2 regions of the Acinetobacter faecalis genome follow, and region 2 is predicted to be linked to the other one. Evidence: riboswitches for the same ligand, from Rfam matches in the RefSeq annotation. Region 2 holds a riboswitch; the other holds the start of a gene.
The links. Region 2 has a riboswitch for cobalamin ahead of SKM54_RS06665 (TonB-dependent receptor plug domain-containing protein). Riboswitches for the same ligand answer to the same signal wherever they lie in the genome.
Positions count from the first base shown of each region.

Region 1: another riboswitch for cobalamin. It lies ahead of SKM54_RS01445 (5-methyltetrahydropteroyltriglutamate--homocysteine S-methyltransferase); the one in region 2 lies ahead of SKM54_RS06665 (TonB-dependent receptor plug domain-containing protein).

Region 1 covers NZ_JAXHPF010000001.1:292,372-296,755, forward strand. The annotation lists gene SKM54_RS01435 (3-oxoacyl-ACP reductase) at 1-234, opposite strand, end outside; gene SKM54_RS01440 (Glu/Leu/Phe/Val family dehydrogenase) at 702-1,976, shown strand; cobalamin riboswitch at 2,120-2,268, shown strand; gene SKM54_RS01445 (5-methyltetrahydropteroyltriglutamate--homocysteine S-methyltransferase) at 2,592-3,728, shown strand; gene SKM54_RS01450 (methylenetetrahydrofolate reductase C-terminal domain-containing protein) at 3,847-4,384, shown strand, end outside.
Region 2 covers NZ_JAXHPF010000005.1:16,967-21,350, reverse strand. The annotation lists gene SKM54_RS06670 (cob(I)yrinic acid a,c-diamide adenosyltransferase) at 10-588, opposite strand; gene SKM54_RS06665 (TonB-dependent receptor plug domain-containing protein) at 676-2,523, opposite strand; cobalamin riboswitch at 2,564-2,768, opposite strand; gene SKM54_RS06660 (phosphoribosylanthranilate isomerase) at 2,913-3,554, shown strand; gene trpB (tryptophan synthase subunit beta) at 3,538-4,384, shown strand, end outside.

The sequences.
Region 1 (4,384 bases), on a different contig from region 2:
GAAATGTTCTTTCGCTGCCATAAAAAGTGATTGAACTTGTTCTTTGTTGGTAACATCTGCTTGATATGCAAAAACTTGTTTTGGATATTTATTAGCAAGCATATCGGCTTGTTGCTTACTGGTGTGATAATTTACAACAACACGCGCACCTTCAGATATTAAAGATTCTGTAATTGCTAAACCAAGTCCGCGAGCACCACCTGTTACAAGTACAATTTGATCGCAAATATGCATAATAAATCTCAATAATTTTACTTGTGACGAAAGATAGCAATCTTTCAAATAAAGCCAAAGTAAAATTAACTCTATGAAGATTATTGTGTTTAGTTAAATAAATTATAAATAGATAAAAGTGAAGAACAGCTAATAAAAATAACGAAAGTAACAAATTGTTAAGATAATTGTTGAATTGTACCCAATTGCAGAATATTTATATGCTTTTGCTATACTTCGCGCAACTCGAGGTGCACTAGTTTTAGGTTGAAATTATTAAGTATTTTTAAATAGTTGAAGCATTCAGACTTTGATTTGAAAAATCAATTATCAAATTTTGTACAGTGCATGACTGAGATTTGTTACAATCAGTAAATTGCATACTTCGTTGCATATTTAAATACAAAAATAAGTTTAATTAAAACTAATGTTAAGAAATTTAAAGAGTATCTATTAAGGAACTCAATAAATTCATAAAAGGAATATAAATGTCTAATCTCTCATACGCAAATGCAGAATACGGTCCTTGGAAAACATTTTTAGAACAAGTAGATCGTGTTGCGCCATATTTAAGCGAAGACCTTTCAAAATATGTTGATACTTTAAAGCGTCCAAAGCGTGCGTTAATTGTTGATGTGCCAATTATTATGGATGATGGGACGATCCGTCACTTTGAAGGTTACCGTGTACAACACAACCTTTCACGTGGTCCGGGTAAAGGTGGCATTCGCTATCACCCAGATGTTGAAATTAATGAAGTAATGGCGCTTTCTGCCTGGATGACGATTAAAACTGCTGTTGTTAATTTGCCATTTGGTGGTGCTAAAGGTGGTATCCGCGTTGATCCACGTACATTATCACCACGTGAATTAGAGCGTTTAACACGTCGTTATACAAGTGAAATTAGCCATATTATTGGACCTCAAAAAGATATTCCTGCACCAGATGTTGGTACAAATGCCAATGTAATGGGCTGGATCATGGATACTTATTCATCTGGTCAAGGTCATACAGTAACAGGTGTTGTAACAGGTAAACCTGTTCACCTTGGTGGTTCATTAGGTCGTGTAAAAGCAACAGGTCGTGGCGTGTTTATTACAGGCTACGAAATTGCAAAAAAAATTGGCTTAAGCCTAGATGGTGCGAAAGTATCTGTTCAAGGTTTTGGTAACGTAGGTAGTGAAGCTGCTAACTTATTCAGCGAATACAAATCTAAAATTGTATGTATTCAAGATCATACAGGCACTATTTTTAATGCTGATGGTATCGATTTAGAAGGCTTACATGCGCACGTTGCAGCAACTCAAGGCGTATTAGGCTTTGCAGGTGCAAAACAAATTGATAATGAAGATTTCTGGGATGTTGAAACAGATATTATTATTCCTGCTGCGCTAGAAGGTCAAATTACAATTGAGCGTGCTAAACGTTTAAAAGCTAAAATGATTTTAGAAGGTGCAAACGGTCCAACTTACCCAGAAGCAGATGACATTTTAGTAGGTCGTGACATTGTTGTTGTGCCTGACGTAATTTGTAATGCTGGTGGTGTAACTGTTAGTTACTTTGAATGGGTTCAGGATATGTCTAGCTTCTTCTGGACGGAAGATGAAATTAATGAACGCTTAGATAAGTTAATGATTCAAGCTGTTGCAGATGTATGGAATTGTGCTGCGGATAACAAATGCACAATGCGTACAGCGGCGTACATTTTAGCGTGTGAACGTATTTTACGTGCTCGTAAAGAACGTGGTATTTACCCAGGTTAATTCTGAGTAGTTTAAAAGCCTCCGTATTCGGGGGCTTTTTTATAACTATTGAAAAGTAAATACTAATTAAAATTGTCTTATATTTAATAATATGAAAAATCAGGCAAATAAAGAATAAATTGACAAAGCATCAGCATATATTTAGTCTTTGCCACACTTGAGGTGCTTCTAATTTAGAAGTGAAACTGGGAAGTTAGTACAGAAAATGTGAGCTAGCACTGCCCCCGCAACGGTGAATAGAATATTTTAAATATTTTTAAGTCCGGAGACCGGCCTGAAGTAGACCAAAATAATGCGGTGGGCGTTTATAGGGGTTGTCTTAATTTTATTTGAACTTATTCATTTACTTTTGCGCGCCTATTTCATCTTCTGCATAATCCATTTCAATATCACACGGGGCGTGTGTTTAGGTAAATTATGCTGACATTCCAAAAAATTAATATATTTCCTCCTATAAATTCCTTTCCTTATCCGTTCCATAGTTGCAAATAGAATCGCTATCCATCTATTTGTATAAATTTAAATATCTTTAATTTATACAAAACAGCTTTCTCTCCCTATATATCTAAATAAATACATATTTTTGTACTTATTTTAAAATGATGAATTAAAAAAATGATGACAAGTAACACCACTCAAGCGACAAAAAATCAGTATGCAAACAATAAAGCGGAGCATATTGGAAGTTTTTTAAGAGCGCTTAAATTAAAAAAAGCACGATATGATTTTGCAGATCGTGTGATTTATGAAGAAACTTTGCGTCAAGTTGAAAATGCAGAAATTGATAACTTAATTGATATTCAATTGGATTTAGACTGCACCGTAATGACAGATGGTGATTTTCGTCGTGCTTGGTGGCATTTAGATTTTTTAGAGCAGTTTAATGGTATTGAAGGTCATAAAATACGTGACGGTTTAAAGTATAAAGATGCAATTAGTAAGCCTTATGATGTTCGAGTAACTGGCAAAATTTCGTTTAATGAAGATCATACTTGCCTAGCGCATTATCGTTATTTACATGAAGCAATAGATGGCTTTGCAACGGCAAAATATTGTTTGCCAAGTCCAAATATGATGCTGTACCCACATTTAAGAAATAATCGCACTTATGCAGAAAAATTAGATGAATATGCACAAGATTTAGCTTTAAGTTTTAATCAAGCAATCATGGCCTTGTATGCAGAAGGTTGCCGTTATATTCAAATTAATGATCAGTTTTTGGCATATTTATGCGATGAAAATTATCGTGCCAAAGAAATTGAGCAGGGATTGAATCCTGAAGATTTAGCAAAGTTGTGCGTAGAGGTTTTGAATAAAACTTTGCAAGATAAACCTGAAGATTTATTTATTGCGTTGCATATTGACCGTGGGAATTTCAGTTCAAGCTGGCTTTATAGTGGTGGTTATGAATTTTTGGCAGATCATGTTTTTGAAAAACTAACGAATATTGATCGTTACTTATTAGAATTTGATACAGAACGATCAGGTAATTTTGAGCCTTTAGAAAAATTAAAAAACTCACAAGCAGATGTCTTTTTAGGCTTAATTTCAAGTAAAAAAGAAATGCTTGAGACGAGTGATGAAATTATTGAACGTATTAACACTGCGACAAACTTTTTACCTTTAGAGCGCCTAGGATTGTGTTTGCAAAGTGGCTTCGCTTCAATGGAAGAGGGCAATAAAATTTCCTACGATACGCAGTGGAAAAAAATTAAATTAATGAACCGTGTCGCGCAAGAAATATGGGGCTAATTTTGTTATGAGTTTTGTTTCTGATGCTGTCTATTCGGGCAGTGTCAGATGGCGTTTTAACAGAATTAATTTATAATTTGGAACTTTCATCTATTGATGATTGTAAAACTACATATTTATGTCACAACTATCTTCCTATTTTCAGCAAAATCAATTTTGTGTACTCGTGGAATACCTCACGTCATTAACAGAGGTTTTTCCAACTAAAACTGTATTTGCAGGATATCCGGCTGTAATGACATTAGCAGATCGAGTGCATTCAGATCATGATATTTTGCCATTAGAAGCGAGTGAAAACTATTCAAACTCAGTTGAAAAAGTGATTCATTTTTCAGGCAAAGGTCGAGATATTAAAGACTTTGAATTGTTTTTAAAGCAAGCGAAAACAGCACATATAAAAAATCTATTATTGCTTACGGGCGATAAATTAAAAGAACATGAAGATGGTAAAAATGGCGCTTTACGAAGCCGTTATTTAGAATCTGTAAATGCAGTGATGGCAGCCAAAAAGCAAGGTGGTTTCAATATTGGCGTTGCATTTAATCCTTTTAAATATGCAGATGCAGAGCGCGATGCACAATATTTGAAATTGCATAAAAAAATAAAGGCAGGTGCAGATTTCATTATTACCCAATTGGGATATGACATTGCAGCAT
Region 2 (4,384 bases):
ATTATACGCTTAAATTGTTTCGTTAATATTTTTTTGCCAAAGCACTTCAGTACCACCTTCAGCACGTTGTAATGCACGAGATGCCACAAATAACCAATCTGATAATCGGTTTAATAATTGCAAAGAGGGTGCTTGAATGTTTTTATCACGAGAGTGAACAGCCATTAATCTGCGTTCTGCACGACGGCAAACAGCACGCGCTTGGTGTGCATAACTGCATGCCAATGAACCTGACGGTAAAATAAAATCTTTTAACATTGGGAGATCTTCATTTAAACGGTCAATTTCATTTTCTAAGTATTCAATGGCAACGGGTTGAACCAAGTTAAAGTTTGGAATGCAAACTTCGCCACCTAAGTCGAAAAGCCAGTGTTGAATAAGGCTTAAAGATTTATCCCAAGTTGCTTTGTCTTCAATTGTACTTACAGCAATTTGTGAGCGTAATACACCAATACTTGAGTTGAGTTCATCTACATCGCCTAATGCTTCAATTCGTAGGTCATCTTTTGAAACGCGTGAACCATCTCCTAGTCCTGTTGTTCCTGAGTCACCTGTGCGGGTGTAAATTTTGCTTAAACGGTGTCCCATGATTGTTCCTTTAAATGTTTGAAATAGGGGAAGAATAAAAAAGGATAATGCCTTTAGACATTATCCTTAGTTTTTACTATCTGTACATTAGTATTTGAAAGTCACACCAACAGAAGCTTGGCGACCACCGTTGATGTAATAAATACCATTCCCACTAGAGTATTCAGTTTCATATTGAACATCACCAATATTTTCAATATTAGTGAATAGTTTAATATTGGGGTTTATATTCCAGTAAGCATTTACATCGATTGTTGCATAACCCGGGTTATTGTATTGAGTGCTATAACTTTTAGACTTAGAGCTACCAACTATAGAAGTGCTAATTCCATAAACCTCATTTTGTAAGCCTGCTGATAGTGTTGCTTTTTGACGAGGGCGCTTTTGCAAATCTTCATTTGTTTCTGCATTTTTTGCTTGTACATAAGCATATGAAGCATTTAAGAATAAATCATTTGCACTCCATTTATAAGAAACTTCACCACCTGTAAATTCAGATTTATTTACATTAATTAAAGTGTTGTTTTTTGAAGTAATCAGATTGTCTACTTCATTACGATATACAGATAAAGAAATTACAGAGTTTTCAGTAACTTTCTGATCTAAACCAACTTCATATGAAAAGCCTTCTTCAGGTTTTAGGTTTGGGTTGCCACCCCAATTTTTTGCATATAAATCATTCATACTTGGTGCTCTAAATGAGCTACCAATATTGGTATAGATACTTGTAGATGGGCTAAAGTGATATCTTACAGCCCCTTGACCAACGGTATGTGAGCCGAAACGTTCATCATCTTCTAAGCGAATGCCAAATTGCGTATCGATATTATTTACTTGGTATTGATGTTGAGCAAAATAGCCTGTGCTGTTGTTTTTACGACTGTATTCAACATCGTACATAGGATCCCAATCACTTTTAGATAAAATATCTGCTTCAATATTTTTATGAGTTACTCCCATTAGAATATTTTGAGAAGGTGTGAATTGCCATTTTCCATAAACTTCAGCTTCTTTAGAGGTATTGTGAACAAAGTCAGGCTTGTCCATTTGATCTAAATCATCTTTAAACTGTGATAAACGGGCATTTAATTCAAGATCTGATGTGATTTTAACCTTACCCTTTAAGTTCACAATTTCATTTTGAAAATCTTGTGAAACTAAATTGCCGTTTAAGTTGTAAGCACCATTTCCTTCATTTTGGCTGTAATCTAAAGATGCGGAAAAAGCTTCTTTGTCGACACCAAATTTTGCGCTGTATCCTTTTTGATCATATGCATATTTTTGATTACTGTTGCTTAATACTTCAGTGCCATCAGATTCTAAACGTTGACCGCGAATTTGTGCATACAAACCATTTTCAGCAAAGTCGGCACCTACAATTGATTTATAAGTTTTATTTTCACCAATTTCGCCTGTAACAAATGCACCTGTTTTTACCGGTGTTTTAGATACAAGTTGTATTACACCACCAATAGCATCAGTACCATAAAGTACAGATGCCGGTCCTTTAAGAACTTCAATTTGCTTCAGGTCTGTTGTGTCAATAAATTGAATTGATGCTGAACCCTGAGAAGGTGTATTTAAACGAACACCATCACGCATGACTAAAGTATGATCAGACTCAGTTCCACGTAAAAAAATAGAAGCTTGCTGTCCATATCCGCCAGTCTGAACCATATTGATTGATGCATCATTAATTAATAAGTACGGTAAAGATGCAATAGGGGATTGATCTAAAACTTTAGGCTCAATAATTGAAATACGCGCAGGCACATTTTCAATATTTTGTTCACTACGAGAAGCTGTAACCACAATCGTGCTTAAAGAAGATTTTGCAGAAGTTTGAGCTTCAGTCGTTGCTGATACAGACGTTGAAAAACCCATCGCAATAGCGATTGCACCCACAAGGGCAGTAGGTTGAAAAAGTGTAGACATGATTGATGCGCTCCATACATTCACCCCCCGTGAATGATTGAGTTAAAGGGCACAATAAGCTGGTATCCGGACTTAAATGTGATCGAACTATCAATCTACTTATCCACCTTCCCACAAAAAATTGCAGTGGTGTAAATTGTTCAATTTATAAAGATAAGCTTTTCATTTTACCGTTGCGGGGGCAGTGTTGGATTCGCACCAACTTCCCTATAGCCATGGCTAAGACTTATTGCATTCGCGCGAAGTATAAAGTTAGCATGTGAAATACACAATCTTCGTCAAGAATATTGCGTATGAACTTTACGCAAGCTTGAAAAATTGCATTACAATGATTCGCCTTCAATATTTATAGATGGGCTATAAACAAGGCATGGCAAGAGCAACAAAACATGCGTACTCGTGTAAAAATATGTGGAATCACACGAATTCAAGATATTAAATCTGTTGTAGATGCTGGTGCAGATGCAATTGGCTTTGTATTTTTTCCACCAAGCCCTAGACATGTTAGTGTTGAATTAGCTCAAGAACTTGTAAAACATGTACCTGCTTATGTACAAACAGTTGGCTTATTTGTGAATGCATCTAGCGAAGAAATATTAGAAGTATTAAAAACAGTATCTTTAGATGTTATTCAATTTCATGGTGATGAATCACCTGAACAATGCCAACACATTGCGAAAGTTACAGGCAGACGTTGGTATAAAGCCATTCAAGTGAAACCAGATTTAGATGTAATTTCAATGATTAAGCAATATCAACAAGTGGGTGCAAGTGCTATGCTTTTGGATGCTTGGCATCCTGAGCTAAAAGGTGGGACAGGACATTCTTTTGATTGGTCACAGTTCCCACAACTTGATATTCCATTAATATTGGCAGGTGGATTAAAACCTGAAAATATTGAAAACGCTATAAAGACGACCAAGGCATATGCCGTAGATGTCAGCGGAGGCGTAGAGTCCGCAAAAGGTATAAAAGACCAACAACTCATTGAACAATTTATGCAAGGAGTCCATCGTGGATCAGCAAAATAAAAGTCATAACAGTCAAGTTGACTATACCCAATTCCCAGATCAAAAAGGGCATTTCGGTATTCATGGCGGACGTTTTGTGTCAGAGACTCTTATGGCGGCTTTAGAGGATTTAGAAAAACTCTATTTTCGCATGAAAGATGACGAACAGTTTCTGGCAGAATTTGACCGTGACTTGGCGTACTATGTCGGTCGCCCAAGTCCTTTATATTATGCAGAGCGATGGTCGAAAGAACTCGGTGGTGCACAAATTTACTTAAAACGTGAAGACTTAAACCATACAGGTTCTCACAAAATAAATAACACAATTGGTCAGGCGCTTCTTGCAAAACTTTCAGGTAAAAAACGTATTATTGCTGAAACAGGCGCAGGTCAACATGGTGTTGCAACAGCAACAATTGCAGCACGTTTAGGTCTTGAATGCGTTGTATTTATGGGGGCTGATGACGTTAAACGTCAAGCAATGAACGTATATCGTATGCGTTTGTTGGGTGCGACAGTTGTTCCTGTAGAAAGTGGCTCTAAAACATTAAAAGATGCCATGAACGAAGCAATGCGTGACTGGGTAACAAATGTTGATTCAACTTACTATGTAATTGGTACAGTTGCAGGTCCACATCCATACCCACAATTGGTACGTGATTTCCAATCGATTATTGGTCGTGAAGCACGTCGTCAAATTCAAGAACAAGCAGGTCGCTTACCTGATGCGCTTGTTGCTTGTGTCGGTGGTGGTTCAAATGCAATGGGCCTGTTCTATCCATTCTTAAATGACCAAGATGTGAAAATGTACGGTGTTGAAGCAGCAGGCTACGGCATTGAAACAGGTAAAC